DNA from 4 places in the Serratia sp. TSA_7 genome. Region 4 is predicted to be linked to each of the others. Evidence: predicted binding sites of a transcription regulator. Region 4 holds the regulator's gene; each other region holds the start of a gene.
What was found. The regulator PurR, encoded in region 4, represses purine synthesis genes. The targets are predictions, from matches to a motif close to CANGCAAACGTTTGCNTG.

Region 1 (7,976 bases), on a different contig from region 4:
CAGTCGTATTTACGGCCGTCGCCCATCACGCCGACCGAACGCACCGGCAGGAATACGGTGAATGCCTGGCTGACCTTGTTGTACAGATCGGCTTTATGCAGCTCTTCGATGAAGATGGCGTCGGCACGGCGCAGCAGATCACAGTACTCTTTCTTCACTTCGCCCAGCACGCGCACGCCCAGACCTGGCCCCGGGAACGGGTGGCGGTACAGCATGTCGTACGGCAGGCCCAGCTCCAGGCCGATTTTGCGCACTTCGTCTTTGAACAGCTCTTTCAGCGGCTCTACCAGGCCCAGCTTCATCTCTTTCGGCAGGCCACCCACGTTGTGGTGCGACTTGATCACGTGCGCTTTGCCGGTGGCGGAAGCGGCGGACTCGATCACGTCCGGGTAGATGGTGCCTTGCGCCAGCCATTTCACTTCGTCTTGCTTGCAGGCTTCTTCGTCGAACACTTCAACGAATACGCGGCCGATGATCTTGCGCTTGGCTTCCGGCTCGTCAACGCCGGCCAGTGCGTCCAAGAAGCGGTTTTCCGCCGCGACGTGCACGATGTTCAGGCCGAAGTGGTCGCCGAACATCTCCAGCACCTGGTCGGCTTCGTTCAGGCGCAGCAGGCCGTTGTCCACAAACACGCAGGTCAGGCGTTTGCCGATGGCGCGGTGCAGCAGCATGGCGGTAACGGAAGAATCCACGCCGCCGGAAAGGCCGAGGATCACGTGATCTTCGCCCACTTGCTCGCGGATACGCTCAACCGCATCTTCGATGATGGTCGCAGGCGTCCACAGGGCTTCACACTGGCAGATATCCAGCACGAAACGCTCCAGCATGCGCTGGCCCTGGCGGGTATGGGTCACTTCCGGGTGGAACTGCACGCCGTAGAAGCGTTTTTCTTCGTTGGCCATAATGGCGAACGGGCAGGTATCGGTGCTGGCGACGGTCACGAAGTCTGAAGGAATTGCGGTCACTTTGTCGCCGTGGCTCATCCATACGTCCAGCAGCGGTTTGCCAGTGGAGCTGAGGGCGTCTTCGATGCCGCGAACCAGCGCGCTGTCGGTGGTCACTTCCACCTGCGCATAGCCGAACTCACGTTCGTTGGAACCCTGTACATGGCCACCCAGCTGCATCGCCATGGTCTGCATGCCGTAGCATACGCCCAGTACCGGCACACCGGCGGTGAACACGTATTCTGGCGCACGTGGGCTGTTATGTTCGGTGGTGCTCTCCGGGCCGCCGGAAAGGATGATGCCGCTTGGATTGAATTCGCGGATTTGCTCTTCGCTAACGTCCCAGGCCCACAGCTCGCAGTAAACGCCGATTTCGCGCACGCGGCGTGCTACCAGTTGAGTGTATTGCGAACCAAAATCCAGAATAAGGATGCGATGCTTATGGATATTATTTGTCATGTGAGGCGAATTCCAGCAACAGAGAAAAAGAGCGAAAAATAAGGTTTCGGGGCGAGGAGCCAAGCCCCCCGCCCCGGCCTCTCCCGCAGGAGAGGGTCAAGCATTAACCCATGCGGTAGTTCGGTGACTCTTTGGTGATGGTCACGTCATGCACGTGGCTTTCCTGTATGCCGGCGCCGCTGATGCGCACAAATTCAGCCTTGGTGCGCAGATCGTCGATGGTGGCGCAGCCGGTCAGGCCCATGCAAGAGCGCAGACCGCCCATTTGCTGGTGCACGATCGCTTTCAGCATGCCTTTGTAAGCCACGCGGCCTTCGATACCTTCCGGCACCAGTTTGTCGGCGGCGTTATCGGTTTGGAAGTAACGGTCGGAAGAGCCTTTGGACATGGCGCCCAGCGAGCCCATACCGCGGTAGGATTTGAACGAACGGCCCTGGTACAGCTCGATTTCGCCCGGTGATTCTTCGGTGCCCGCCAGCATGGAGCCGACCATTACGCAAGATGCGCCGGCCGCGATGGCTTTGGCGATGTCGCCGGAGAAGCGGATACCGCCGTCGGCGATAACCGGGATGCCGGTGCCTTCCAGCGCTTCAACCGCGTCGGCGATAGCGGTGATCTGCGGTACGCCCACGCCGGTCACGATGCGGGTGGTACAGATGGAGCCAGGGCCGATACCCACTTTCACCGCGCTCACGCCGGCGTCAGCCAGCGCTTTGGCGCCGGAGGCCGTAGCGACGTTGCCGCCAACGATCTGCAGATCCGGGTATTTGGCGCGGGTTTCGCGAATGCGCTGCAATACGCCTTCGGAGTGGCCGTGAGAGGAGTCGATCAGGAGTACGTCAACGCCTGCAGCGACCAGCGCGTCAACGCGCTCTTCGTTGCCGGCACCGGCGCCAACCGCAGCACCAACGCGCAGGCGGCCATGCTCGTCCTTACAGGCGTTTGGCTTGCGCTCCGCCTTCTGGAAGTCTTTTACGGTGATCATGCCCAGCAGATGGAAGTTGTCGTCCACCACCAGCGCTTTCTCAACGCGTTTTTCGTGCATTCTTTGCAGCACGACTTCACGCGCTTCACCCTCTTTCACCGTGACCAGGCGCTCTTTCGGCGTCATCACGGCGGTAACAGGCTGGTTCAGATCGGTCACGAAGCGCACGTCACGGCCGGTGATGATACCGACCAGTTCGTTCTCTTCGGTCACTACCGGGTAGCCGGCAAAGCCGTTACGCGCGGTCAGTTCTTTCACTTCTTTCAGCGTGGTGGAGGGGGTTACGGCTTGCGGGTCGGTAACTACGCCGCTTTCATGTTTTTTCACGCGGCGGACTTCTTCAGCCTGACGCTCGATGGACATGTTTTTGTGAATGAAGCCCAGGCCGCCTTCCTGCGCCAGCGCAATGGCCAGGCCGGCTTCGGTTACGGTATCCATGGCTGCGGACAGCATAGGGATATTCAGGCGGATAGTTTTGGTCAATTGGGTGCCGAGCTCAGCGGTATTAGGCAGAACCGTAGAGTGAGCTGGAACCAGGAGAACGTCGTCAAACGTTAGTGCTTCTTTCGCGATACGTAGCATGGGCAATATCTCACCAGAGTGGGCTGTGAAAAAGATAAAATATTGCCGCGGCATTATACAGAGCGTAATCGGTTGCCTCCAGCACTTTCTCACAAAAACTCTTGATTACCTTTTTCAGCCCTGTAGTATCGACCAATTAAGTGGTTGTTTTGGAATTTGATCTGGGTCACATGTCGCTACCTGTCTCGCCGTCTATTTTTACCGTAAGCCGCCTGAATCAGACGGTTCGACAGCTGCTGGAAATGGAAATGGGCCAGATTTGGCTCTCCGCCGAGATCTCCAACTTCTCTCAACCGGCTTCCGGCCACTGGTATTTCACGCTGAAAGACGACCGCGCGCAGGTGCGCTGTGCGATGTTCCGCAACAGCAACCGCCGCACCACCTTCCGCCCGCAAAACGGCCAGCAAGTGTTGGTTCGCGCCAGCATCACGCTGTATGAACCGCGCGGCGACTATCAGCTGATTGCCGAAAGCATGCAACCCGCCGGCGACGGCCTGCTGCAACAGCAATTCGATCAACTGAAACAACGTCTGAGCGCCGAAGGCCTGTTCGACCAACAGTTCAAGCAACCGCTGCCCAGCCCGGCCAAACGCGTCGGGGTGATCACCTCCGCCAGCGGCGCGGCGCTGCACGATGTGCTGCAAGTGCTGCAACGGCGCGATCCTTCGCTGCCCATCGTTATCTACCCGACCTCGGTGCAGGGCGCAGAAGCGCCATTGCAGATCGTGCGCGCCATCGAAACGGCCAACCGCCGCGACGAATGCGACGTGCTGATCGTCGGCCGTGGCGGCGGCTCGCTGGAAGACCTGTGGAGTTTTAACGACGAACGCGTAGCGCGGGCGATATTCGCCAGCCGCATTCCGATCGTCAGCGCCGTCGGCCATGAAACCGACGTCACCATTGCCGACTTTGTCGCCGACCTGCGTGCGCCAACCCCTTCCGCCGCCGCCGAACTGGTCAGCCGCAATCAGCTGGAGCTGCTGCGTCAGTTGCAATCCCAGCAGCAGCGGATGGAAATGGCGATGGATTACTATCTGGCCCAGCGCCAGCAGCAGTTCACCCGCATCAACCACCGTTTGCAACAGCAGCATCCGCACCTGCGCCTGGCGCGCCAGCAGACGCTGTTGTTCAAGCTGCAACGCCGGTTGGAAGACGGTATGCAAAATCAGCTGCGCCTGTCTTCACGCCGCAGCGATCGGGCGCAACAGCGTTTGGCGCAGGTACAGCCGCAGGCACGCATTCATCGCTACCAGCAACGCGTGCAGCAACAGGAATACCGTTTGCAGCAGGCGCTGGAGCGCCAACTCAACGCTTACCGCCAGCGTTTCGGCGTGGCCTGCAGCCAGCTCGAAGCGGTCAGCCCGTTGGCGACGCTGGCGCGCGGCTACAGCGTGACGCAAACCCCGCGCGGCGAAGTGCTGAAAACCACCAAACAGGCCCAGGTCGGCGAACTGCTGAAAACCCGCCTGCAGGATGGCTGGGTGGAAAGCGAAGTGAAAACCATCACTGTGGCCAAGAAGCCGCGCAAAAAGCGCGCGGCTGACGCGGCCGAATAGCGATTCCCGTTACCTCAGCGTAAAACTCTCGCCCGGCTCACCGTTGATCCACAGTTCCCGCGTTTCTCCGGCAGGCAGGCTGACCGTCAGCGTCCGCCATGCCGGTTTGAACTGCCCTTCGGTGGTGACGTTCAGCATGACGCGCCGATTATCGCTGTGCATCTCCCAGCGCAGCCACAGCGCGTTGCCCTGCTGCCAGCCATAACTTTCCCCGTCGTCTTCGAACAACAGCCCAGAAGCGCTGCCACAGCCTTTAAACGGGTACAGCTGCAACTCGCGCCGATCGTCGGCGGCAACGTCAACGTGCGCCAAGCGAGATGACAGCGGCAACGCCGCCCCGGCGCGCACCAACAGCGGCAAACGCTCCAGCGGCGCATCCAGCACCACCGTCTGGCCACCGCTGAACCACTGGCCGCTGTGGAAGCAGTACCAGCCTTCGCCGTTATCCGGCAGATAGACCGAACGCGCACGCTGCCCCTGCTCCACCACGCTGGCCACCAGCAAATCGCGGCCAATCATAAAGTCATCGGTCTCGTTCAGCGTGCGTTCGTCATGCTCGTGATCGAGGAAGGTCGGGCGCAGCATCGGCTCGTCGTCGGCGCTGGCCTGCCACAGCAGGGTGTAGAAATACGGCATCAGGCGATAGCGCAGGTTGATCGCCTCGCGGACGGCCGGCGTGGCGGCCGGATACATCCACGGCTCGTTAACCGTCGCGTCGTCATTCCAGGAGTGAATGGTGAAACGCGGGTGCATCACGCCGTTTTGCACCCAGCGCACCAGCAGTTCGGCGTCCGGTTTGTCGCCGGAAAAACCGCCGACGTCGTGCCCCAGGTTATACAACCCCGACAGGCTCATGCCCAAGCCCATGCGGATGTTGTAGCGCAGGGTTTGCCAGTTGGTGCGGTTGTCGCCGCTCCAGGTCTGCACGTAGCGCTGCATGCCGGCACAGCCGGAACGGGAGATCAGGTACGGCCGCAGGTCGGGCGCAAAGCGCTGCTGGGCTTCCATCGACGCGCGCATCATCAGCAACGGCATTACCGGGCGGATATGCTTGATGGCGATCGGCCGGCCAAAACCCTGGCAGCGCGCCTCCGCGTCCCACACTTCGTATTCGTTGTTGTCGTTCCAGGTTGAATCTATGCCCATCTCCAGCAGTTGCTGAGTAACGCCCTGCTGCCACCAGCGTACCGTCGCCGGATTGGTGAAATCGAGGTGCGAACCTTCGTCGTCCCAAAAACTGGAACGTTCCGGCTGGTCGCTTTCCGAATCGCGGATAAACAGCCCCTGCTCCGCCGCCTGTCGATACTGCGGATGATCCTGCAACAGGCAGGGTTTGATGTTGGCCGCCAGCTTCAGCCCGGCGGCGTGGAACGCCTGGCTCAGTAGCTTCGGCTCTGGCACCTTGTCGTAATTCCAGTTGAACACGTAGCGCTTGTTGCCGATCGAGGTATAACCCGAAGACAGCTGGAACGAATCGCAGGGAATATCGTGCTGCTTGCACAAGGCAATGAACTGTTGCAACTGCTGCTGGGCGTCCGGCGCGTCGGTGTAATGCATGGTCGAACCGCTGTACCCGAGGCTCCATTTCGGCCCGAAGTGGGTCTTGCCGGTGAGGCGCACAAAGGCTTTGGTCACGTCCAGCACCTGCGGCCCCAGGAACAGGTAATAATCGAGATCCCCCGCCTCGGCCTGATAACGGCGGTAGGCCAGATGGTAGTTGTCGATCTCGTTGCCCAAATCCAGCCAACAGCTGCTCAGGTTGTCGTAAAACAGCCCGAAACTGGCCTCTGCACCGCGGGTGATGGTAAAGGGCACATGTTTGTACAGCGGATCGGTGCTGGCGGCGTTGTAGCCCATCGCATCCAGATTGCGCATTTCAAAGCGGCGGCCGCTGCGCTCCAGATCGCCGGCCTTCTCGCCCAGGCCATAATAGCGCTCGCCGGCAAAGCGGCGCTGGTAGTGCGCCACGCCGTCACCCTGCGGATTGAGCAGATAGGCGCTGGTTGGCCGGTCGGCCGCCAGCGGCCGCCATTCACCGGCAGCGCTACGGTGCTCCCACTCCAGCCACAGCGGCTGATGTACGGTAACGCGCAGCGCGGCGCTGGTCACCACCAGCCGATCCTCATGCTGTTGCAGTTGATAACCCGGCAGGCTAAAACCGGCGACGCTCAGGCGATCGCGCCCTTCCCAGGGCACGTCGGCCTGCGGCGCAATGCTCCAGGTGCGGTCCAGCGCCAGCTCGCCGTTGCGTTTGATCAGCACGCGGAACAGGTTGTCTTCCAGCACGTACAGGCAGAACAGATGACGCTCGTCGACCAACAGCTCAATGCGATCGGCATATTCGCCTGCCAGCGTCCATTTTTTTAACGTTTTCATAGGTATCCAACTTAATTATTCAGTGTTTTTTACCGCCGCGCTCGGCGATCAAGGCAATCAGGAACAGGGCGCCGATCAGATCGAAGAAGCCCATGGCGATAAACAGCGGATTGAAGCCGACGGTGTCGGAAACCGCACCGATCAGCAGCGTAAACAGGAAGCTGGCGATCCAGGCACTGGAGCCGCGCATGCCGTTGACCGTCGCCATCTGGTTTTTATCGAACGACTCCACCACCAGCGCGCTGAGCATGCAGGAGATCACCTGGTGGCCGAAACCGCCGATCGAGATCAACGCGATCGCCACATAGGGATCTTTGGTGATCGCCACGAACGCCAGCGAAACCATCATGAAGGCGCCGGTGACCGAGCTGGCGACCACCGAGTTGACGCGGCTGCAGCCGAACCATTTGCGGTACAGGGTGGTGAGATAACCGCTGGCGACGCTGCCGATATCCGCCGCCAAAAACGGCAGCCAGGCAAACATGGCGATGTGCTTTAAATCCATGCCGCGTTCGGTGGCCAGGTACAGCGGCACCCAGAAGCTGAACACCGCCCAGGCCGGTTCGGCGAGAAAGGCCGGGATGGCGATGCCGTAGAACTTTTTGTTTTTACACAAGATTGCCAATGATTTTAAAAACGGCAGCCTCGGCAAGACCGGCTCGTTATCTTCGCGGATCAGATCCAGCTCTTTTTGGCTCAGGTTCGGGTGCTTTAACGGCTCGTGGTAGAACAGCCACCACAGCACCACCCAGATCAACCCCAGCGCGCCGGAGAACAAGAAGGCGCCCTGCCAGCCAAAAGAGATGTGGGCGATGACGATGATCGGCGGAGCCAGCATGGCACCGATAGAAAAACCTACGCCCGCCCAGCCGGCGGCAATCGGCCGTTCCTTTTTCGGGAACCAGTCGGAGATCGCCTTGGCGTTGCCCGGTGTGGCCGCCGCTTCCGCCCCGCCCATAAAGAAGCGCAGAATAGCCAACTGCACCCAGGTGCCCGCTCCAGCATGCAGCATACACACCACCGCCCAGATGCTGGCGCAGATCAAAAAGCCCACCTTCAGGCCGATAACATCGA
Region 2 (7,976 bases), on a different contig from region 4:
TCCTGCACTGAGGTAACTTGCTCGGTCGGATCCGCTTTCAGCGCCATCGCGGTGGCAAAGCCGCCGTTCAGGGTGGTGTCGTAATGCACCTTGTACTGCAACGCGCTGCGGCGAATCAGCTTGGAGTCCTCAATCGCCTGGCGACCGGCCGTGGTGTTCACGATGTAGGTGTACTCGCCATTCTTGATACGGTCCTGAATGTGCGGACGGCCTTCATGCACCTTGTTGACCAGACGCGGGTTAATGCCCGCCTCGCCCAGCACTACCGCAGTGCCGTGGGTCGCATCCAGCTCGAAGCCCTGTTTCAGCAGGCTTGCCGCCAGATCCACCACGCGGGCTTTATCGCCTTCACGCACCGACAGCAGCGCACGGCCTTGTTTCTTCATGCCTGACTGGCTGCCGAGCATCGCCTTGGAGAAGGCTTCCGCGAAGGTGCGACCAACGCCCATCACTTCCCCGGTAGAACGCATTTCCGGCCCCAGAATCGGGTCGACGCCAGGGAACTTGTTGAACGGCAGCACCACTTCTTTCACTGAGTAGTAAGGCGGGATAACTTCTTCCGTTACGCCCTGCTCGGCCAGCGTCTTGCCCGCCATGACCCGTGCAGCTACCTTGGCCAGCGGCACGCCGGTGGCTTTGGAAACGAACGGCACGGTACGTGCGGCACGCGGGTTGACTTCAATCAGGTAGACTTCGTTGTTCTTCACCGCGAACTGTACGTTCATCAGACCGCGCACCTGCAGCTCGAACGCCAGTTTCTCGACCTGCTGGCGCATCACATCCTGAATTTCTTTGCTCAGGGTGTAAGCAGGCAGTGAACAGGCGGAGTCACCGGAGTGCACGCCAGCCTGTTCGATATGTTCCATGATGCCGCCAATCAGCACGCGCTCACCGTCGCAAATGGCATCGACGTCCACTTCTACCGCGTCATCCAGGAAGCGGTCCAGCAGCACTGGCGCGTCGTTGGAGACGCTGACGGCGTTCTGGAAGTAACGGCGCAGGTCGATTTCGTCGTAGACGATCTCCATCGCACGGCCGCCCAGTACGTAGGAAGGACGTACCACCAGCGGGTAACCGATACCGGCCGCTTTCTCTACCGCCTGTTCGATGGTGGCAACGGTGGCATTGGCCGGCTGTTTCAGGCCCAGGCGGTGTACCGCCTGCTGGAAACGTTCACGGTCTTCGGCACGGTCAATCGCATCCGGGCTGGTACCGATAATCGGCACGCCGGCGGCTTCCAGCTCACGCGCCAGCTTCAGCGGAGTCTGGCCGCCGTACTGCACGATAACGCCTTTCGGCTTCTCGATGCGCACGATTTCCAGCACGTCTTCCAGCGTAACCGGCTCGAAATACAGGCGGTCGGACGTGTCGTAGTCGGTGGAAACGGTTTCCGGGTTACAGTTGACCATAATGGTTTCGTAACCGTCTTCGCGCAGCGCCAGCGAGGCGTGCACGCAGCAGTAGTCGAACTCGATGCCCTGGCCGATACGGTTCGGACCGCCGCCCAGCACCATCACTTTCGGACGGTCGTTGGTCGGGTTGGACTCGCACTCTTCTTCATAAGTGGAGTACATGTAGGCGGTGTCGGTGGCGAACTCCGCCGCACAGGTATCCACACGCTTGTAAACCGGGTGCAGGCCATAGCCGTGGCGCAGCTTGCGGATTTCGCTCTCGGCTACGCCGGCCAGCGTGGCCAGGCGTGCATCAGCGAAACCTTTACGCTTCAGGGTACGCAGGAACTCCTGGGCCAGGCCGTTGATGCCGGATTCCGCAACCTGCTCTTCCAGACGCACCAGCTCTTCAATCTGCACCAGGAACCAGCGGTCAACGTTGGTCAGGTTAAACACGCCGTCAACCGACATGCCGGCACGGAACGCGTCTGCGATGTACCAGATACGGTCGCAACCGGCATCCTTCAGTTCGCGACGGATTTTGGTCAGCGCTTCCGGATCGTCCAGGTTCACTTTCGGGTCAAAGCCGGTGGCGCCCACTTCCAGACCGCGCAGCGCTTTCTGCAGCGACTCTTGTTGAGTGCGGCCAATCGCCATCACTTCGCCGACGGATTTCATCTGGGTGGTCAGGCGGTCGTTAGCGCCGGCAAATTTCTCGAAGTTAAAGCGAGGAATTTTGGTCACCACGTAGTCGATGGACGGCTCAAAGGACGCCGGAGTGCGGCCGCCGGTGATGTCGTTCATCAGTTCGTCGAGGGTGTAACCCACCGCCAGCTTGGCGGCGATTTTGGCAATCGGGAAGCCGGTGGCTTTTGACGCCAGCGCCGAAGAGCGGGACACGCGCGGGTTCATTTCGATGACGATCAGGCGACCGTTTTTCGGGTTAACCGAGAACTGCACGTTGGAACCGCCGGTTTCCACGCCGATTTCACGCAGCACCGCCATCGAGGCGTTACGCATGATTTGGTATTCTTTGTCGGTCAGCGTTTGCGCCGGTGCCACGGTGATGGAGTCACCGGTATGGATGCCCATGGCGTCGAAGTTTTCGATAGAGCAGACGATGATGCAGTTATCGTTCTTATCGCGCACCACCTCCATCTCGTACTCTTTCCAGCCGATCAGCGATTCGTCGATCAACAGCTCTTTGGTTGGCGACAGATCCAGGCCGCGCTCGCAGATCTCTTCGAACTCTTCGCGGTTGTATGCGATGCCGCCACCGGTGCCGCCCATGGTAAAGGAAGGGCGGATGATGCACGGGAAGCCAACGTCGGCGGCAACCGCCAGCGCTTCTTCCATATTGTGCGCGATACCGGAACGCGCAGTATCCAGGCCGATTTTCTTCATCGCCACGTCGAAACGGCGGCGGTCTTCGGCTTTGTCGATAGCGTCGGCCGTGGCGCCAATCATGGTCACGCCGAACTCGGCCAGCACGCCCTGACGCTCCAGCTCCAGCGCGCAGTTCAGCGCGGTCTGGCCACCCATGGTCGGCAGCACGGCATCCGGACGCTCTTTTTCGATGATTTTACGCACCACTTCCCAGTGGATCGGCTCGATGTAGGTCGCATCGGCCATTTCCGGGTCGGTCATGATGGTGGCCGGGTTGGAGTTCACCAGAATGACCCGGTAACCCTCTTCGCGCAGCGCTTTACACGCCTGGGCACCCGAATAGTCGAACTCACACGCCTGGCCGATGACAATCGGGCCAGCGCCGAGGATCAGGATGCTTTTTATGTCTGTACGTTTTGGCATTTTTTTACTGCTCCTGATTATTTGGCGTTAGAACGGTAAGTCTCGATCAGTTCGATAAAGTGGTCGAACAGCGGCGCGGCGTCGTGCGGGCCTGGGCTGGCTTCCGGGTGGCCCTGGAAGCTGAACGCCGCTTTGTCGGTGCGGTGAATGCCCTGCACCGTGTGGTCAAACAGTGATTTGTGCGTTACGCGCAATTCGGCCGGCAGGTTATTTTCGTCAACAGCGAACCCGTGGTTCTGTGCCGTGATCATCACGCAGTCGTTATCCAGATCTTTCACCGGGTGGTTACCGCCGTGGTGGCCCAGCTTCATCTTCACGGTTTTCGCACCGCTGGCCAGCGCCAGCAACTGGTGGCCGAGGCAGATGCCGAACACCGGAATGTCGGTTTCCAGGAACTGTTTGATGGCGGTGATGGCGTAATCGCAAGGCTCCGGGTCGCCCGGGCCGTTGGACAGGAAAATGCCGTCCGGATTCATCTTCAATACTTCATCTGCCGGGGTCTGCGCCGGCACCACCGTCAGGCGGCAACCGCGATCCACCAACATGCGCAGGATGTTGCGCTTGGCGCCGTAGTCGTAAGCCACCACGTGGAACGGCAACTCGGAGGCCGGCTTGGCTTCCGGCAGGTCGCCTTCAAGCGTCCAGCTACCCTGCTGCCAGCTGTAAGCTTCTTTGGTGGTCACTTCTTTCGCCAGGTCCATGCCTTTCAAGCCCGGGAAACCCTGCGCCTTGGCCAGCGCCAGCGCGGCGTCCGGTGAATCGGCGGCGATGATGCAGCCGTTCTGTGCGCCTTTTTCGCGCAGCAGGCGGGTCAGTTTGCGGGTATCGATATCGGCAATCGCCACGATGTTATGACGCTTCAGGTATTCTGACAGGCCTTCTTCGCTGCGGTAGTTGCTGGCAATCAAAGGGAGATCACGAATGACAAGGCCTTGGGCGTGTACCGCGGAGGATTCTTCGTCGGAAGCATTGGTGCCGACATTGCCGATATGAGGATAAGTAAGAGTAACGATCTGGCGAGAGTAGGAAGGATCAGTGAGGATTTCTTGATAGCCGGTCATCGACGTATTGAAGACCACTTCCCCCACTGCCGTACCCTCTGCCCCGATGGCCCGACCGTGGAATTGGGTTCCGTCTTCCAGAACCAATAGCGCTGACTTAATCAAAACACCCTCCGAGGAATAATCAATCACAATATCTGCATATTAATTCAGATATCGCGATCTAAATCAATGCAAAAACCGCCCTCAAGGCCAATTTTTGGCAAATTGGGCGCATTTTAATGATGAGTGCTCCACTTGTCTACCCAAAGCGCCATTTTTTCTCTTATTTTTGCACTTCTCAACGTTTAATAGGGTCAGCAGCCATAAAAACACAGCTAAACTCGGGTGGGTAAACGGTTGCGAGGAAGAATGACAAAAAATCACCTTTCCAAAGGTCTGTTATCGGGTGAAAAGTATCTATCAGGGAAATTACTCGCCAAAAAACGCAAGAAAATAACAAGAAATAATAATCAAGCAATAAAAAACGGATAAAGCCTTCGTTTTTAATGTTAAAAAAAAGGACAATAAAATTATTGTCCGTTAATCATAGCATTATGATCAATACAACCACATCACGATGGTATTCAAATAGATTATAACTGGTCCAATCCGAGCACGTCCCGCATATCAAATAGACCTTTATCCTGGCTATGCAACCAAGATGCCGCCCGAACCGCACCGGCGGCAAAAGTCATGCGGCTGGAGGCTTTATGGGTGATTTCCACCCGCTCGCCGATGTCGGCAAACATCGCGGTATGCTCACCGACGATATCGCCGGCACGGATGGTGGCGAAACCTATGCTCTTGGGATCGCGTTCGCCGGTATAACCTTCGCGCGCATAGACGGCGCATTCTTTCAGGTCACGCCCCAGCGCGCCGGCAATCGCCTCGCCCATCGCCAACGCCGTGCCCGAAGGGGCATCCACTTTATGGCGGTGGTGCGCTTCAATAATTTCAATGTCGGTGTAGTCACCCATCACCTGAGCGGCTTTTTCCAACAGTTTCAGCACCAGGTTGACGCCCACGCTGAAGTTGGCGGCGAACACGATGCCAATCTGCTGCGCGGCGGCGCGGATGGCCTCTTTGCCCGCATCGTCAAAACCGGTGGTGCCGATCACCATCGCCTTGCGATGTTCGACGCAGAAAGCCAGGTACGCCAGCGTGCTTTCCGGGCGGGTGAAGTCGATCAGAATATCGAAGTCATCGACCACCTTTTCCAGGCTGTCGCTGACGGTCACGCCCAGCGAGCCCACGCCCGCCAGTTCGCCGGCATCGGTGCCGATCAGACTTGAACCCGGACGCGACACCGCAGCCCCCAGCACCACGCCCTGCACCTGATGTACCGCCTGGATCAATTGGCGCCCCATGCGGCCGCCGGAACCCGCAATCGCAATGCGGATTTGTGAATCAGTCATGCTTGCTCTCTTCTTGATTAGACGCCTACTCCATAGGCTATAGGTTTAGGGTAACTGCCCCATAGGATCACCGCCAGAAGATTCATTTCATAATTAGAAAATTATGATATCTCCCGCTTTTCATCAGTAATGTTGTCAATGGGTTAACAACCGGTCAAATAAAACCCGTTTTTCAATTGTACATAATCATGCAAATTTGATGAGAGAAACCTGCATAAAAAAGGCGCCGCAAAGGGCGCCCTGAGGAACTCGATTACGGCTTTCAGCCGGTTAAGGCTGCCACCTCTTCGGCAATCGCCGCCAAGGCATCATGGCGGGCATAGTCGGCCTGTACCAGCGCCGCGCGTTGCCGATAAACCGGCTGCGACAGGATTTGCTGCACAGCCTGCCGCAGTTGCGCCTCATCCGGCTCGCTGGTATGCAGGTTAATCCCGCAGCCCGCGGCCACCACCCGAGAAGCCGCCTCGAGCTTATCCTCGCCGGTCCCGGCGACAATCAAGGGCACAGCATGATCCAACGCATAATTGATCGAACCATAACCGCCGTTGGTGATCAACAGCGCCGCCTGCGGCAGCCAGTGCTCGAAAGAGATAAACTCCCGAACTCTGGCGTTGTCCGGCAGTTGCGCCAACACCCCATCAACCGGGCGGCCGCCGGTGGTCGCCAGCACCCGCACCGGTAACCCGGCCAGCGCTTTTAGCGTCGGAACAATCAACTGGTGCAGATCGACATTCGCCAACGTACCCTGCGTCACGATCACCAACGGGCGAGGATCCGTTTCATCCCACTCGCCTCCGCCTTGCGGTGCCGCCGCCGCACCGCGCAACGGGCCGACAAATCGCACGCCTGCCGGCAGATCGTCACGCGGATACTCCAGCGCCGGGGTAGCCAGTTGCAAAAAGCGATCGCAGCCGCCTATCAACGCATCCGTGAACGGCTGTTGCAGCGGCCCGCCGCCGGATTGCGCCATCGCGACGTTGAAGCTCTGCTGTACCTCATCGATCAAGGCACGCGTGGCTTCGTCCACCAATTGTTCACGTTGCAGTTCGCGCGGCAACAGCGCCGGGGGAATGCGCGGCCCGTAAAAGATGGAATCTTCGGACGAGAACGACAGCGGCGTCACGCCAATGCCGATCACCGGCAGGCGGTCGGTTAGCTGCAACAGCGGCAATACTCCGTAGAAGCAGTTTTCCACCATCAGCAGATCGGTCGCCTCGGCGGCTATCGCCGCCCTCAGTTGCCGATCCAGCAACGGGATCGGCGCGGCGAAGAAATCTTTCAGCGCCAGCGCCATCTGTACATTGCCCGGTGGTAGCGCGGCGCGTTCGGGAAAATGCTGCTCCAGGTAGCGATAATCGAAATCCACCTGCGCATCGAAAGGCACAAACTGCGCGCCCACCGCTTCGGCGCGTTCGCGGAACAGCGCACCGGTCATCAGCCGCACCCGGTAGCCCTGCGCAATCAGGTAGCGAGCAATCCCCAGCATCGGGTAAACGTGCCCTGGGGTGGCGACGGCCGCCATCAGTATCCTTGCCATAATGTCCTGTTAAGCCTCTGCGTTGGCCGGCTTCAGCGCCAGGTTGGCGCACACCGGGTTACTCTGAATATGCACGCGCTGCAGATGACGGGCGGAACGGGCGGTGAAACCTTCGCGTCCGTGCAACAGCGAGAAGTTATCCGCTACCACCACATCGCCCTGCTGCCACTGGTGGGCGTAATAGTGGCGCGGATCGTAGAGATGCTGTTGCAGAGTCTGATGGAAAGTCTCCTGCTCTTCTTGTGGCACGCCATGATATTCAAGCGCATGCTGGTTAAGGAACTTCTTGCCCTCCGTCGGCGGTTCGTTGTAACGCATGATCACCCCGCTGCCGCTCGGATGCGTCACCACCAGCGGCGAACATACCTCGCCGCCGTAGTGAACCACTTGCTTGATCCGATAAGAAATAGACACTTTCAGCCACTGCGCCAACAACGATTCATCGGCATTGGCCAGCAGCCGCGTAGTATCGACAAAGGTGGTGCGCCCGCCCTCATCCTGCGACGGTGCCGCCACGCAGTGGAATAGCTGAAACTCGGGAATGGTCGGTTTGTACATGCCATCCCAGTGCAGCGGGACATAGCTGCTGTCGAAAATGTGATCTTTGGCGTCCGGATGCTCCTTCACGTCCAGCACGGCGCCGAACGGCCACATCATGATCTCTCCCCAACCGCCGGCATAGCGGGTCAACACCTGAGGATCGGTAAAGCCGGAATCGAAACCACGCAGTACCAGCAGATGGTGCCTTTGCGCCAGCGCCCGCAGCGCCGCTACCGGCAGC
Region 3 (7,976 bases), on a different contig from region 4:
AAAACGTCTTCGTGATGAATCAGGGCATCCGCCGTCAGTACCATCTGATGATTGCGTCGCTGTGCGCATTGAGCGATATCGTGTTGATCTGCGCCGGTATTTTCGGTGGTAGCGCCTTACTGAGCCGTTCGCCGCTGTTGCTGGCGGCCGTCACCTGGGGTGGAGTGGCATTCTTGCTGTGGTACGGCTGGGGCGCATTTCGCACGGCGTTCAGCCGACAGTTGGCCTTGGCGACGGCAGAGGAGTTGAAACAGAGCCGTTGGCGTCTGGTGGTCACCATGCTGGCCGTGACCTGGCTTAATCCACATGTCTATCTGGATACCTTCGTGGTGCTGGGCAGCCTGGGTGGCCAACTGACGCCGGATGTGCGCTCCTGGTTCGCGCTGGGTGCGGTGAGCGCCTCCATCGTCTGGTTCTTCGCGCTGGCCCTGTTGGCTTCCTGGCTGGCGCCGTGGCTGAAAACCCAACTGGCGCAGCGCATTATCAATACGCTGGTGGGGCTGGTGATGTGGGCCATCGCAGGGCAATTGGCCTGGCAGGGGGCAAATTTATAAGAATTTGTCACTAATCCGAATTTAAAAGCCCGCGCGATATGCTACGTTTTATGCCAAGGAACCGGCTGTCAGGCCGGTAATCAGTTACAGCCTGTCATCAAGGAGACACTGTGAAGCTTAAAGCATTGGCTATGGCCGCAATGGTTGGATTAGGGACGCTGCCTCTGGCGCTGCAGGCGGCGGAGTTGCCGGAAGGGCCACACGTAGTCACCTCGGGTACCTCGAGCGTAGACGCTACCCCAGATATCGCGACGCTGGCTATCGAAGTCAGCGTTTCTTCCAAAGACGCCGGGCAGGCGAAAAAGCAGGTCGACGAGCGCGTGGCGCAATATTTCGATTTCCTGCAGAAAAACAATATCGAGAAGAAAGACATCAGCGCCGCCAATCTGCGCACTCAGCCGGAATATGATTACCTGAAAACCGGCGAGTCGGTATTGAAAGGCTACCGTGCGGTACGTCAGGTCCAGGTGACGTTACGTCAACTGGATAAACTGAACGAGCTGCTGGACGGCGCGTTGAAATCCGGCCTGAACGAGATCCGCTCAGTTGAGCTGGGCGTGGCGAAGCCGGATGTGTACCGCGAGCAGGCGCGCCAGAAGGCGATCGAGAATGCCACCCAGCAGGCCGCTTCTTTGGCGAAAGGCTTTAACGCCAAGCTGGGGCCGGTCTTCAGTATTCGTTACCATGTGGCCAACTACCAACCGATGCCGGTAGCGCGCATGTATAAATCGGCGGGGGCAGCGGCGGAAACCGATGCGGCGCAAACCTACGAACAGCAAAGCATTCACTTTGACGATCAGGTGGATGTGGTGTTCGAGTTGCAGCGTAACGCCGCTCAGTAACGGCAGGCTTGTTGCAGTAAAAAAGGTTCGCCACGGCGAACCTTTTCCATTTAATCCTGGCGCAGAACCTGGCGGCCATGCTCCAGCAGGGCGTCGGTCACTTTGCGCATCATGCGGCTCTCCGGCGCGAAGCGGTGCCAGAACAGCATGCGGCGCTGGAACAGGCCCGGCGTCAGATCGATAAGCTCACCCGAATCCAGCTCTTTCTCAATTTGCAGGTGCGGGATCATGCAGCAGGTGGTGCCCTGGCGCGCCAGTTGCACGAAGGCTTCCGACGAGTTCACGATGTGGCAGGGCACGCTGCCCGGCGACAGATCAAAGTTCTGTTGCAAGAAAGCCTGATGCATATCGTCGAGATGATCGAACGCCACCGCAGGCGCTTTCAGCAGCGCGGAGCGCGTGACGCCGTTCGGGAAGTAGCGCTCGGCAAAGCCTTTCGAGGCGACGAACAGATAATCCAGTGCGCCCAGTTGATCCACCAGACAGCTTGGCAGCGGCTGCGGCTGGATACTCACCGCACCCACCACTTCACCGCGGCGCAGCCTTTCCTGGGTACGCGTTTCGTCTTCCACCTGCAGGTTCAGGCGAATGGGGGAATCGGTCAGCACCGGTTTCAACGCAGGCAGCAACCAGGTCGCCAGACTGTCGGCGTTGACCGCCAGCGACAAGAGCAGCGGCGTATCGGCACCGGTGTCGTTACCCAGCCACTCTTCTTCCAGCAGTTCCACCTGGTGCAACAGCGCCAGCAATTTCTGGCCCTGCTCGGTCGGCCGCGGCGGTACGGTGCGCACCAGCAGCGGCTGGCCGAACAGATTTTCCAGCTGTTTAATGCGCTGGGATACCGCCGATTGGGTGATGCAAAGTTTCTGCGCGGCGCGCTCAAAGCCGCGCTCACGGATCACCGCGTCCAGCGCTTGCAGCGTTCGATAGTCTGGGCGTTTCATCGGAAAGATATCCCTTAAATTAGATTGATACTGGCACTATGCCACATTTCTGGCGTTTTACAGGTGGAAAAATCACGGGGCTATTTTGCTGCGGCGCGCCTAAAAATGCGGCTTAGGGTGAAGAAGTGTGATCCTGCCGGAGTGAAAAATAGCGATTTACCCTATAATACGCACACGTTTTCGTACAGAGGCAATGGACATATCATGACGCAGGATGAACTGAAAAAAGCGGTTGGCTGGGCAGCGCTGGATTACGTTACCCCGGGCACCATCGTTGGGGTGGGCACCGGCTCTACCGCCGCCCACTTTATTGACGCACTCGGCTCCATCAAGCACCAGATCGAAGGGGCGGTGTCCAGCTCCGACGCCTCTACCGCCAAGCTGAAAAGCCTGGGCATCCACGTGTTCGACAGCAACGAAGTGGATTCGCTGGATATTTACGTCGACGGCGCGGATGAAATCAACCGCCAGATGCAGATGATCAAAGGCGGCGGCGCGGCGCTGACGCGTGAAAAAATCATTGCCGCCATCGCGCGCAAGTTTATCTGTATCGTCGACTCCAGCAAACAGGTGGACGTGCTGGGCAAATTCCCGTTGCCGGTGGAAGTGATCCCGATGGCGCGATCTTATGTGGCGCGTGAGCTGGTGAAGCTGGGCGGCCTGCCGGAATACCGTCAGAACGTGCTGACCGACAACGGCAACGTGATCCTCGATGTGCATAACCTGAGCATCATGGATGCCATTGCTCTGGAAAACAAAATCAACGGCATCGCCGGGGTGGTGACCGTCGGCCTGTTCGCCAATCGTGGTGCGGATGTGGCGCTGGTCGGTACGCCTGACGGCGTGAAGGTGGTTGAATAAACCCCCCATGCTACGGAGGCGCGTAGAGTGCGCCTTTATCTTGTATGCGGTCTTGGATCCTGCCCGACCGCATAATTCACTGGCTAAAATATCTTTTATTAAAAGCGCCAAATTTGGTGACATATGTCACATTGTGAGCCTTGACTCCACAAAGCTTCTGTCTATTTCTTTCCCTTTGGCATTTTCTGCCAAAAACCGGCAACAACGCTGAGCCTTGTACTGACGGGCAGGCAATCGTTTGTATTGCCGCCCGCGTTATTTTTGTTATGTTGGATGCGTGCTGTTTCATAACAGCCGCTTCTGAAGTCTGAATATAGGGTCGGGTAAATGGCAAAAGTATCATTGGAGAAAGACAGGATTAAATTCCTGTTGGTGGAAGGGGTTCATCAGAGCACGGTAGATAATCTGCTTGCGGCCGGGTATACCAACATTGAATATCACAAAGGTGCGTTAGACACCGAAGCGCTTAAGGCATCCATCCGCGATGCTCACTTCGTCGGCATCCGATCGCGTACGCATCTGTCCGAAGAAGTTTTCGCTGCCGCAGAAAAACTGGTGGCGGTGGGTTGTTTCTGTATCGGCACTAACCAGGTTGATCTGAAAGCGGCGACCAAACGCGGCATTCCGGTGTTTAACGCGCCTTTCTCCAATACCCGATCCGTAGCCGAAATGGTGCTGGGCGAGCTGTTGCTGATGCTGCGCGGCATTCCTTCCGCCAACGCCAAGGCACACCGTGGCGAGTGGCAGAAACTGGCCGTCGGCTCGTTCGAAGCGCGCGGCAAGAGACTGGGGATTATCGGCTACGGCCATATCGGCACCCAGTTGGGTATCCTGGCCGAAGGCCTGGGCATGAAGGTGTTTTTCTACGACATCGAGAACAAGCTGCCGTTGGGTAATGCCCAGCAGGTAAGACACCTGTCCGATTTGCTCAATATGAGCGACGTGGTGACGCTGCACGTGCCGGAAACCCCGTCGACCAAGAACATGATGGGTGCAGAAGAGCTGGCGCTGATGAAGCCGGGTTCGATTCTGATCAACGCCTCGCGCGGCACCGTGGTGGATATCCCTGCGCTGTGCAATGTACTGGCCAGCAAACATTTGGCCGGTGCGGCGATCGACGTCTTCCCGGAAGAGCCTGCGACCAACAGCGAGCCGTTCAACTCGCCGCTGTGCGAGTTCGACAACGTGATCCTGACTCCGCATATCGGCGGCTCCACTCAGGAAGCGCAGGAGAACATCGGCGACGAAGTGGCGGGCAAGCTGGCGAAATACTCCGACAACGGTTCGACCCTGTCGGCGGTTAACTTCCCGGAAGTGTCGCTGCCGGCGCATGGCCCGAACGCCAGCCGCCTGCTGCACATTCACGAGAACCGCCCTGGCGTGCTGACGCAGATTAACCAGATCTTCGCGGAAGAAGGGGTGAACATCGCTGCGCAGTACCTGCAAACCGGTCCGGAAATCGGCTACGTGGTTATCGATATCGAAGCGGAAACCGAACGTGCCGACGCCGCATTGCAGCGCATGAAGGCGATTGCCGGTACCATTCGCGCCCGCCTGTTGTTCTGAGTGTTTGCGCGTTAACGAAAAGGCCGGATAAATCCGGCCTTTTGCTATTCCTGCTCCCGCCACACCCAATTCTGCGATGGGGTGATGATTTCCGGTAACGGGATATCCCAATGTTCCACCGGGACCTTTTCCACCTGCTGACAGTCGTGCGCTAACCCTATCGGGTAGAGGCCCGTCAGCTGCCAGTTTTGCAAGGTGCGATCGTAGAACCCGCCGCCCATCCCCAAACGCTGGCCTGCGCTGTCGAAGGCGACCAGTGGCGTCAGCACCACATCGAGTTCACCGACCGGCAATACGTGGCGTACGTCGAGCTGTGGCTCGAGAATATTAAAGCGGTTGTTCACCAATAGCGTATCCGGGGTATAGCGCAGGAACAGCAGATTGCCGGCGCTGAACGGGTGCAGAACCGGCAGATAAACCTGCAATCCCTGCCGCCATAATCGTTCGATCAACGGACCGCTATCCAGTTCGCCGTCGAACGACAAGAAGACAGCAACGCTCTGCGCCGCCAGAATACGCGGATGCGCAGCGATACGATCGGCCATCTGCAAAGCAAAATCATGTTGTTGTTCAGGCGTTAAGGCGCGACGACGTTGACGGATTAGGTTTCGGATATTCTGCCGCTGTTGGGCATATTGGGATTGAAAAGACATAATCAGCACACATACCGCTGAGGAAGGGGGAATCTCCGAGATGCCGTCGCAGGCTGTAACCCTTGAACCCATGGTTCAAGGTGAACGTGCTGTCGCAATCTTAAGGCTTCTCGGCGGGCCGAGCATGCACACCGATCGCGGATCATCACATTCTGTTGGTACTAAATATCGGCTCAGGGGACTGGCCCGCTGGCGAACATCTCAGAGAAATTTTTTACTCATTGCCGAAACCTTCGATTTCAGCAACTTAAGTTATTCGAATTGTGCATCCTGACGTTCAGAGATGCGACCCTGTTCAAGCAAAGCCTGTTCAATGGTCTGTTGCAGCATACGAATGCGTTGTTCCATATTGGACGCATAATCACGGGTTTTCAACCGTTCTTGAGCAAGTTCGTGACATACGTTCAATGCCGCGATAAAAACCAGTTGCTCAGTATTTGAGACTCTAGTGCGAACTTTAAGATCTTGCAACCGTTGGTTAAGATCGTCCGCCGCCATGTTCAACGCATCTTGTTGTTCTGGCGGGCAATTGACTCTTAACGAGCGGCCAAAAATTTGAATATCTACCGGTTGTGCAGACATGCCACCTTCCTGCCTAAATTTCGCGCCAGCCCCAGTTCGCCCTTACCGAGCCACCAAAGCGGGCGCCACTATATATACCTCGGTACCAAGATACAACCCCTTTTTCAGTACCTGGTTGTAATCTACCGCGACAGACATTACCAGTCAAAAAAGGGTTTCAAAATGCGTATTTAGCGTCATTTTGCTCCTTGCCGGCACTGTGTGAGTTCTGGCGCATCACGATTATAACTAGCCACTGAGGTGTCGCGCTTATCTGGTACAGCGATGGACCTTGGTGGTAGCATAACACGAACTTATCCTGCCAACGATGACGAATGCGCATGTCTATACAGAATACATTTCCAAGTTACCAATCTTTGACCGTTGCTCTCAACCAGCAAGCGGTAGCGTTGACCGCAGCAGAAATGCACGGTTTGATCAGCGGCCTGTTGTGCGGTGGCAGCCGCGACGCCGGCTGGCAAACGCTGGTCTACGATCTGACTAACGAAGGCGTGGCCTTTCCGCAGGCATTGAACCTGCCGCTCCAGCAACTTTATGAAATTACGCGTGAAACGCTGGAAGACGACGACTTCATGTTCCAACTGATGATGCCGGAAGGCGAAACGGTAACCGTCTTCGAACGCGCCGACGCGCTGGCCGGGTGGGTGAACCATTTCCTGCTCGGGTTGGGGATGATGCAACCGAAACTGGCTCAGGTGAAAGACGAAGTGGGTGAGGCGATCGACGATCTGCGCAATATCGCCCAACTGGGTTACGACGAAGACGAAGATCAGGAAGAACTGGAACACTCTCTGGAGGAAGTGGTGGAGTATGTGCGGGTGGCGGCTATTTTGTGCCATACCGAATTTACCCGCCGCAAGCCGACAGCGCCGGAGAATGCCAAACCGACCTTGCACTAAACCCCGATACCACGCCCGTAGAGGCCGTGAGCACAGGCAGATTGATTTCAGGAGAAGGTGATGACTCAGCAGGAATTCAACAACCGCCGTCAGGCGCTGTTGGCGAAAATGGCTCCGGCCAGCGCGGCAATTATTTTCTCTGCGCCGGAAGCGACGCGCAGTGCAGATACTGAATATCCCTACCGTCAGAACAGCGATTTCTGGTATTTGACCGGTTTCAACGAGCCGGAAGCGGTGTTGATTCTGGTGAAGAGCGATGAAACGCATAACCACAGCGTGTTGTTCAACCGGGTGCGCGATCTGACCGCGGAAATCTGGTTTGGTCGTCGCCTGGGCCAGGATGCCGCACCGGCGAAGCTCGGAGTGGATCGCGCGCTGTCGTTCGACGAAATCAACGAGCAATTGCACCTGCTGCTCAATGGCCTGGATGTGGTTTATCACGCGCAGGGCGAATACGCCTATGCCGATCAGATCCTGTTCTCGGCATTGGACAAGCTGCGTAAAGGCTTCCGCCAGAACCTGCAAGCGCCGGCGACCATCACCGACTGGCGCCCGTGGTTGCACGAGATGCGCCTGTTCAAATCCGCGGAAGAACTGGCAGTGATGCGTCGCGCCGGTGAGATCAGCGCGCTGGCTCATACCCGTGCGATGGAAAAATGTCGCCCCGGGATGTTCGAGTATCAGCTTGAGGCGGAGATCCTGCATGAGTTTACCCGCCTTGGCGCCCGTTACCCGTCTTACAACACCATCGTCGGTGGCGGCGAAAACGCCTGCGTCCTGCACTACACAGAAAACGAAAGTGAGTTGCGCGATGGCGATCTGGTGCTGATCGACGCCGGTTGCGAGTATAAAGGCTATGCCGGTGACATCACCCGTACCTTCCCGGTGAACGGTAAATTCAGCAAACCGCAACGTGCCCTGTACGACATTGTGCTGAAGTCGCTGCTGCGGGCTCTGGAGCTGTTAAAACCCGGCGCCAGCATCCGTGAAGCGAACGACGAGGTCGTGCGTATCATGATTACCGGGCTGGTGGAACTGGGCGTCCTGAAAGGCGACGTGGATCAACTGATTGCCG
Region 4 (7,976 bases):
GCAACTCGGAGCGGATGTCCGGATTCTGCAGAATATCAACGTAGGCAAAGCGTTCGCCACAAGCAGACAGCGCCTGCACTGCTTGCGCAGAGAAACCGCAGTTTGGCAATTTCGGTGAACCTTTCATGTACAGCAGAATTGGGTTCTCACCGATCTGCTGCTGAATTTTTTCAATCGTCGTCATTTATTGCTTCCTCAAGCCACATCTCATGGCCACAACATGCATCACACTGGCTATTGTAGCGGCTGGAACAGTCGCAAGAAAACGCCATCTTTTGCAAGGGTATTCCCCGTTGCCAATCGCATCTCACCGGCAAAGGCCGTTCCGGTTAAAACATACGCTCAGAATAACATTTTTAATCCGACCATTTCACTAATATATTTTTCCGCCACTCGGTATCCTTTAATAATTCCGACAGCGGAGAAAGGTGATTTTTTATACATCAACGGATTGATTTTTCAACAAAAAAAATGCTGTTAACGTTTTCTCACAATATGGATTATCATTTATGAGTTCTTCGCTGTTTTATATGGCGAAATTGGGGAATACTGTCATTCTTTCGATATCTGTTCCGGGGCCAAGGTTGGTAACGTCGACATGCGTTTAATTCTTACGCTTTTTGTGCTGTTGTTTACACAGCTATTCTTAAATCTGGCGCACGCTGCGCCACAGGCGCGTATTGCCGCCGAGCAGCGCAAAAGCCACGTTAATGAAGCCCGGCCGGATGACCGCAAGAAAAAGAAAGCGGCAAAGGCCAGCAAAAAAGTGAAAGTCACTGCTCCGCCAAAAACAGCCAAGGTTTCCAAAACCAAAACAGAAAAAACCGCTAAAAAGATCGTCAGCGCAAAATCGAAACACCAAACCCAGAAAATAGCCAAAATCAAAGTGACCCCACCGAAAAAGGGTTACAAAAAAGGCTATGGCCGTCACCGGGAACCCGGCATGGCCACCGCCAAATTGGCTCGCGACGAAAAACCGCTGAAACTCAGCCCGGCGCACAAAAAGCGCTATCAGCACGCCAAGCAAACCGCGATGGCCAAGCTGATGGATCAAATGGGCAAACCTTATCGCTGGGGCGGCACTTCGCCAAGAACCGGTTTTGACTGTAGCGGACTGATTTATTACGCCTATAAAGACGTAGTGAAAATCAAGATGCCGCGTACTGCCAACGAGATGTATCACCTGCGCGACGCGGCGCCGATCAAGAAAAACGAGCTGGAAAGCGGTGACCTGGTGTTCTTCCGCATCAACAACCGCGGCGTGGCCGATCACGTCGGCGTCTATCTGGGCAACGGCAAATTCATTCAGTCACCGCGTACCGGTGAGGAAATCCGTATCAGCCAGTTGGACAACGACTACTGGCAAAACCACTACATTGGCGCCCGCCGTGTGGTAACACCGAAAACCATTCGATAATCGCCTCCGCGGCTGGCCCCCCAGCCGCACGCCTCACCGCCTACCGCAAGCGTTCTGATCTTAGGCCTTTTCGTCGCTCTCAGACCACGGTTTCGCGAAGCCGCATGGAAAACATCCGGCAGTGGGTGAACGGAGCACTTGTGGAAAAATCTGACGTAGCGGTGGGAAAATGCGAACAAGCGCAGTGAACTGCGCCTGTGTGACAACCGGGGATCAGTTCAACGCCGCGGTGAAGCTAAAAGCAATAATAACGGCCAGCGCACACACAGTGGTGAACAGTGACATTTTCAGATCGGTATCCATTACAACTCCTTTTCAGACGGGTTATCCCAAGGATAAAAGGCACACAATTAATGCGTCAAACCATTTTCCCACAGTTAGACAATAAAATCTTGTTATCATTTCCCGGTTTATAATACTGATTACCTCTTCCACTTTGGCTCAATATGGGACAAAATTCGCAGTTCACAACTGCGTACCGGCAAAAATGCCCCTCCTGACCAAACGCTGACGACTTCAATACACTAAAAACTCAGCTTCGCTTATTTGGAAGAAGGATCTACGCAGGCAAACGATTAACATCACACTTACATGCTGCAACATGTGAGTTCAGGAGTCATTCTTTACATGGCAACGATTAAAGATGTGGCCAAACGCGCTGGCGTTTCCACCACCACCGTTTCGCACGTCATCAATAAGACTCGTTTCGTCGCCGAAGAGACTAAAGCGGCCGTTGCGGCCGCGATCAAAGAGCTGCACTATTCTCCCAGCGCCGTGGCGCGCAGCCTGAAAGTCAATCACACCAAATCTATCGGTCTGCTGGCTACCTCCAGCGAAGCGCCCTATTTCGCCGAAGTGATCGAGGCGGTGGAAAACAGCTGCTACAGCAAAGGCTATACGCTGATCCTGTGTAACTCGCACAATAACCTCGACAAGCAACGCGCTTATCTGGCGATGCTGGCGCAAAAACGCGTCGATGGCCTGCTGGTGATGTGCTCTGAATACCCGGATCAATTGCTGGGGATGTTGGAAGATTACCGTAACATCCCAATGGTGGTCATGGACTGGGGCGCAGCACGCGGTGATTTTACCGATACCATTATCGACAACGCCTTCGAAGGCGGTTATCTGGCCGGCCGCTATCTGATCGAGCGTGGCCACCGTGAGATTGGCGCCATTCCGGGCCAATTAGCGCGCAACACCGGCGGCGGCCGCCATCAGGGCTTTTTAAAAGCCATGGAAGAAGCCAATATCGAGGTGCGCGACGAGTGGATTGTACAAGGTGACTTCGAACCGGAATCCGGCTACAAGGCCATGCACCAGATATTATCGCAGAAACAGCGCCCAACGGCGGTATTCTGCGGCGGCGACATCATGGCAATGGGCGCTATTTGCGCCGCTGATGAGCTGGGGTTGCGCGTACCGCAGGATATTTCCGTTATTGGTTACGATAATGTGCGCAACGCCCGCTATTTCACGCCGGCACTGACGACCATCCATCAGCCCAAAGAGCGTTTGGGCGAGATGGCGTTCACCATGCTGCTGGATCGCATCATCAGCAAGCGTGAAGAATCGCAAGTCATTGAAGTACATCCGAAGCTGGTTGAACGCCGCTCGGTCGCCGACGGCCCCTTCATCGATTACCGCCGCTAGTCGCCTGCGCCGGGAGCCAAAGCGGCTTCCGGCGTCACTTCGCTTAACCATTCCTGATTCAAGGTTTCGCTGTCCCCCAGGTAATCCAGCAGCCAGGCCATCGCCGGCGATGGGGTATTCTGCTGCCAGGTCAGGCAACATGGGCTGGCGGGAAATGGCTGTTGCAGTTGCAGCGCCACCAATTCACCACGCTGTACCAACGGCAATACCTGATGCGCAGGCATCATGCCGACGCACAATCCGGCGCACAGGCAATCCACCGCAGAGGCCCAATCCGGCACCACCAGCCGCCGTTGATTGTCCAGCGTCCAGGTGACCCGCTTGGGCAGATTGCGTGACGTATCCTCCAGACACAGCGAAGGGAAAGGCCGGAGCTGATCATCTTTCAGCAGGCCATCCAACCCCGCCAAGGGATGCTGGGGGCTGGCGACACACAACCAACGCATGTCGCCCATGTCGCGAAAGGCGAAACCGCCGCCAACCGGCACCGCCCGCGTAGCGCCGATCGCCATATCGGCACGCCCGTCCACCAGCGCATCCCATACGCCGTTAAACACTTCGGGTTGGACCAACAGCTCGACATCGGGGAATTGACGGTAAAAATCCAGCACCAGCTGACGGCAGCGCTGCGGTTTGACGATGATATCCACCGCAATTTTTAATTGGCCACGCCAACCATTGGCCACCTGCTGGCACTGCCTGCGAGTGTCGAGCATTTTTTTGATGACACCGCGCGCTTCCTGAATAAACAGCGTGCCGGCCGGCGTCAGTTCTACATCGCGATGACGCCGTTCAAATAGCGGTACCGCCAACCATTGTTCCAGTTGCCGCACAGTATAGCTAACCGCCGAAGGTACCCGGTGCAGTTCCTGCGCCGCCGCGCTGAAGCTGCCGGTGCGGGCGACCGCGTCCACGACATCAAGCGAATATTCAGACCACATGATTTTTGCCTTCAATTTTTTTAACAGCACTTCGCAAATATTACCGTTTCACAAGCAGAGATCCAGCCGGATACACTTGCCGGCGCTAAAAACCTGCGACAATAAAATATTAATGAGAAATACCATGCGAAATTCCTTTGGTTTTATGTTCTATCTTGCCGGCCTGAGCATGCTGGGTTACCTGGCCACCGACATGTATCTGCCCGCCTTTGGCGCTATGCAGCAAGATCTGCAAATTTCCGCCGGCGCAATCAGCGCCAGCCTTAGCATTTTCCTGGCCGGATTTGCCTTTGCTCAACTGCTCTGGGGACCGCTCTCCGATAATTTGGGCCGTAAACCCGTGCTGCTGATTGGCCTGGCGCTGTTTGCTCTGGGCTGCCTCGGCATGCTGTGGGTGCAAAATGCCGTCCAATTGTGGTCGCTGCGCTTTATCCAGGCGATCGGTGTGTGTTCAGCCGCCGTCACCTGGCAGGCACTGGTCATTGACCGCTACCGTGAAGGCAAGGCCAACCGCGTATTCGCCACCATTATGCCGCTGGTAGCACTTTCGCCTGCGCTGGCACCGTTGGTCGGCGCCTGGCTGTTGAACCACATGGGATGGCGGGCAATTTTCGCCGTGCTGCTGGGTATCACCGTCATTTTGCTGCTGCCGACGCTGTTACTGAAGGAAAGCGCCAAAAGCGCGCCATCTGCCCAGACCAAAAACACCCTGAGTTTCTTCCAACTGCTGAAATCGCCGGTATTCAGCGGTAACGTCACCATTTTTGCCGCCTGCTCTGCCGGTTTTTTTGCCTGGCTCACCGGTTCGCCGTTTATTCTTGGCGATATGGGTTACAGCCCCAATGATATTGGTCTGAGCTATGTCCCGCAGACGCTGGCTTTCTTATTGGGCGGTTACGGTTGCCGTACGGCGTTAAACCGCATGAATGGCAACACCTTGCTGCCCTGGCTGCTGGTAGGTTATGGCATCAGCATGGTGGCGTTATATCTGGTGGCGACATTGACCGAGCCCACGCTCACCACGTTGCTGATTCCATTCTGCCTGATGGCGCTGGTCAACGGAGCCTGCTACCCGATCGTAGTGGCGAATGCGTTGATGCCGTTCCCGGAAGGCACAGGCAAAGCCGCAGCGCTGCAAAATACCCTGCAATTGGGCCTGTGCTTTGTCGCGAGCCTATTGGTTTCGGCCTTTATAGCCCAACCGCTGTTGGCGACGGTAACGGTGATGGTTTCAACGGTAGTATTGGCCGCGTTGGGGTATATGTTGCAACGGGGAAAAGTGATCGATAATTCGCAGGCAGTGCGACAGGAACATGCTAACTCTGCGTCATAATTACCTGCACGAATAATCACTTAAAGAATATTTTTGCCGAGTGCGATTTACGGTTGAGTAAGCGCCTCGGCAAGCCTATACTCAAAACGACCTTTTAAAATAACACTTTTATAGTCTTATTATCACAAGTAGCTGTTGTGTACGCGTATGGCGTCACACTTTTTTAAGGATTTGTTTATCCGCGCCTATTGCGCTGGAGCCTTCTTAAAATTTTCCTCTGTTCATAGTCGGATATCAGACGCCACGGTGACTTTCCACCGTAGGTATACATATGCGCCCGCAGAAATTGTCTAAGCTATTTTCTGGCGGGTCATAAGTCAGAAGAAGGTGATGGAGAAGCTATGAGTTCATCGTGTATAGAAGATGTGAGCATTCAGGACAACCCATGGTACCGTATCGCTCATGAAATGCTCAGTATGGCCGGTATAGAAATAAACGGCTCACGTCCTTTCGATATTCAGATTAAAAATCCTGATTTTTTTAAACGCGTGTTGCGGGAAGGTTCTCTCGGCTTGGGCGAAAGCTATATGGATGGCTGGTGGGAATGCGAACGGCTGGATATATTCTTTCAACACGTAGTCGGCGCAGGCCTGGAAAAGAAACTCCCCCACCATGTGAAAGATATCCTGCGAATTGCCGCCGCGCGATTAATCAATTTGCAATCGAAGAAACGTGCCTGGATTGTCGGCAAAGAGCATTACGATCTGGGAAACGATCTGTTTACGCTGATGCTCGATCCCTATATGCAATATTCCTGCGCCTATTGGAAAGAGGCAACCACGCTAGAAGAAGCGCAGGAAGCCAAGCTGCGAATGATTTGCGAGAAACTGCAGTTGCAACCGGGGATGAAATTACTGGATATCGGCTGCGGTTGGGGCGGCCTCTCCGCCTTTGCGGCGAAAAACTATGGCGTTTCCGTCGTGGGCGTAACCATTTCCGCCGAACAGCAAAAGTTGGCGCAGGAGCGCTGCGCCGGGCTGGACGTTGAAATTCTGCTGAAGGACTACCGCGATCTGCACCAGCAGTTTGATCGCATTGCCTCCGTCGGCATGTTTGAGCACGTTGGCCCCAAAAATTATCGCACCTACTTCAAGGTGGTGGAGCGTAATTTAAAACCGGATGGCCTTTTCCTGCTGCACACCATTGGCTCGAATCGGACAGATATGAATGTTGACCCGTGGATCAACAAATATATCTTCCCGAATGGCTGCCTGCCTTCAGTTACGCAGATAGCCAAAGCCAGCGAGGGGCGTTTCGTGATGGAAGATTGGCATAATATTGGTGCCGATTACGATCGTACCCTGATGGTCTGGTACGAGCGTTTCAGGCAGGCATGGCCGCAATTGGCTCAGCGTTATTCCGAGCGTTTCGAACGTATGTTCAGCTATTATCTGAACGCCTGTGCAGGGGCGTTTCGCGCGCGTGACATTCAATTGTGGCAGGTGGTATTCAGCCCTAAAGGCATTGAAGGCGGTATCCGCGTCCCGCGCTGATTAATGCCATGCCACAACGAAACGCCCCCGGTTTTTACCGGGGGCGTTTTATATTATGCGCTAACCAATGGCTGATCAGCCGCAATAAACCCGAATGATTTTATCCTCGCTGTCGCCCAGGAAGTTCAGACGACGCAGGTTAAAGTCCATAGTAACGGCCGAATTGTACGGAATCGCACGTACCTGAGATTCAATCTGAACGCCTTCCAGCGCTGACATCGGCTTGCCGACGTAACTCTGGTATTGCGCGGCACCGCAGGTATCACTTTCTGCATCAACGGCCTGATTGGCCGCGCCCTGCTCAGGTGAGCTGCTACAGGCACTCAGCGCCAGCAGCGCCGTTAACATCAAGGTTTTCCCATAAAACTTCACGCGGTTACTCCTCTGTGGTTATTGTCCGTCAGATCTTCTGCGCCAGCGCGCTCGCCGTCGCCATGGCCGCTTCGCGGCTCGCCAACACCCGCTCAACGGTATCTACCACCGCCTGCGTTTGTGGATCAATCTCAATATTCACCTTGTCGCCCAGGCGTTTTTTGCCCAGCGTGGTGCGTTCAAGCGTCTCCGGGATCAGGTGCACGCAGAAACGGTTATTCACCACCTCTCCGATCGTCAGGCTAATACCGTCAATGCCAATAAAACCTTTATGCAGAACGTATTTCATCAGTTCCGCATCCGGCATGCGCAGCCATATCTGACGATTATTCTCGGAGGTATAAATCTTGGCGACTTCCGCCGTGCAGATAATATGGCCGGACATCAGGTGGCCGCCAATTTCATCGTTGAACTTGGCCGCCCTTTCGATATTGACCACGTCCCCCAAAGCCAGATCGCCGAGATTGGTCAGGCGCAACGTTTCTTTGATCAGATCAAAACTGACGCGGTTGCCTTCCACCGCGGTGACGGTCAGGCAGCAACCGTTATGGGACACCGACGCGCCGAGCTCCAGCCCAGGCAGCAGTTCCGCAGGCATCTCTATGACGTGGGTACGGAAGTTGGATTTTTCATCAATGGCGACCAGCGGCGCGGTGCCTTGTACGATACCGGTGAACATGTGAGCCTCTTCTTTCTGAAAATGTTTAAAGCGCTTGGGGCAGTTTGCCCCAGTTGGCGAGGAAAACCAAACCCGGGGAGACAAAAAA

Region 1: guaB (IMP dehydrogenase) is a predicted target of PurR. The motif match lies at 3,032-3,049, and genes of this name have one in related genera.
Region 2: carA (glutamine-hydrolyzing carbamoyl-phosphate synthase small subunit) is a predicted target of PurR. The motif match lies at 4,590-4,607, and genes of this name have one in related genera.
Region 3: serA (phosphoglycerate dehydrogenase) is a predicted target of PurR. The motif match lies at 3,429-3,446, and genes of this name have one in related genera.

Annotation. Positions count from the first base shown of each region.
Region 1 is NZ_JBQZFU010000007.1:147,174-155,149, forward strand. It holds gene guaA (glutamine-hydrolyzing GMP synthase) at 1-1,403, opposite strand, end outside; gene guaB (IMP dehydrogenase) at 1,507-2,970, opposite strand; gene xseA (exodeoxyribonuclease VII large subunit) at 3,141-4,526, shown strand; gene ACUTQW_RS19965 (glycoside hydrolase family 31 protein) at 4,536-6,902, opposite strand; gene ACUTQW_RS19970 (MFS transporter) at 6,922-7,976, opposite strand, start outside.
Region 2 is NZ_JBQZFU010000003.1:358,534-366,509, reverse strand. It holds gene carB (carbamoyl-phosphate synthase large subunit) at 1-3,200, opposite strand, end outside; gene carA (glutamine-hydrolyzing carbamoyl-phosphate synthase small subunit) at 3,218-4,366, opposite strand; gene dapB (4-hydroxy-tetrahydrodipicolinate reductase) at 4,837-5,658, opposite strand; gene ACUTQW_RS14040 (glycosyltransferase) at 5,921-7,180, opposite strand; gene ACUTQW_RS14035 (TauD/TfdA dioxygenase family protein) at 7,205-7,976, opposite strand, start outside.
Region 3 is NZ_JBQZFU010000002.1:183,803-191,778, reverse strand. It holds gene argO (arginine exporter ArgO) at 1-554, shown strand, start outside; gene ACUTQW_RS09815 (oxidative stress defense protein) at 665-1,396, shown strand; gene ACUTQW_RS09810 (LysR family transcriptional regulator ArgP) at 1,447-2,340, opposite strand; gene rpiA (ribose-5-phosphate isomerase RpiA) at 2,545-3,201, shown strand; gene serA (phosphoglycerate dehydrogenase) at 3,529-4,767, shown strand; gene ACUTQW_RS09795 (5-formyltetrahydrofolate cyclo-ligase) at 4,812-5,420, opposite strand; RNA gene ssrS (6S RNA) at 5,449-5,631, opposite strand; gene zapA (cell division protein ZapA) at 5,673-6,002, opposite strand; gene ACUTQW_RS09780 (YecA/YgfB family protein) at 6,323-6,901, shown strand; gene pepP (Xaa-Pro aminopeptidase) at 6,962-7,976, shown strand, end outside.
Region 4 is NZ_JBQZFU010000001.1:812,476-820,451, reverse strand. It holds gene ACUTQW_RS04035 (Grx4 family monothiol glutaredoxin) at 1-184, opposite strand, end outside; gene ACUTQW_RS04030 (C40 family peptidase) at 599-1,417, shown strand; gene cydH (cytochrome bd-I oxidase subunit CydH) at 1,631-1,720, opposite strand; gene purR (HTH-type transcriptional repressor PurR) at 2,045-3,070, shown strand; gene punR (DNA-binding transcriptional activator PunR) at 3,067-4,011, opposite strand; gene punC (purine nucleoside transporter PunC) at 4,136-5,344, shown strand; gene cfa (cyclopropane fatty acyl phospholipid synthase) at 5,686-6,837, shown strand; gene ACUTQW_RS04000 (I78 family peptidase inhibitor) at 6,913-7,209, opposite strand; gene ACUTQW_RS03995 (riboflavin synthase) at 7,238-7,888, opposite strand.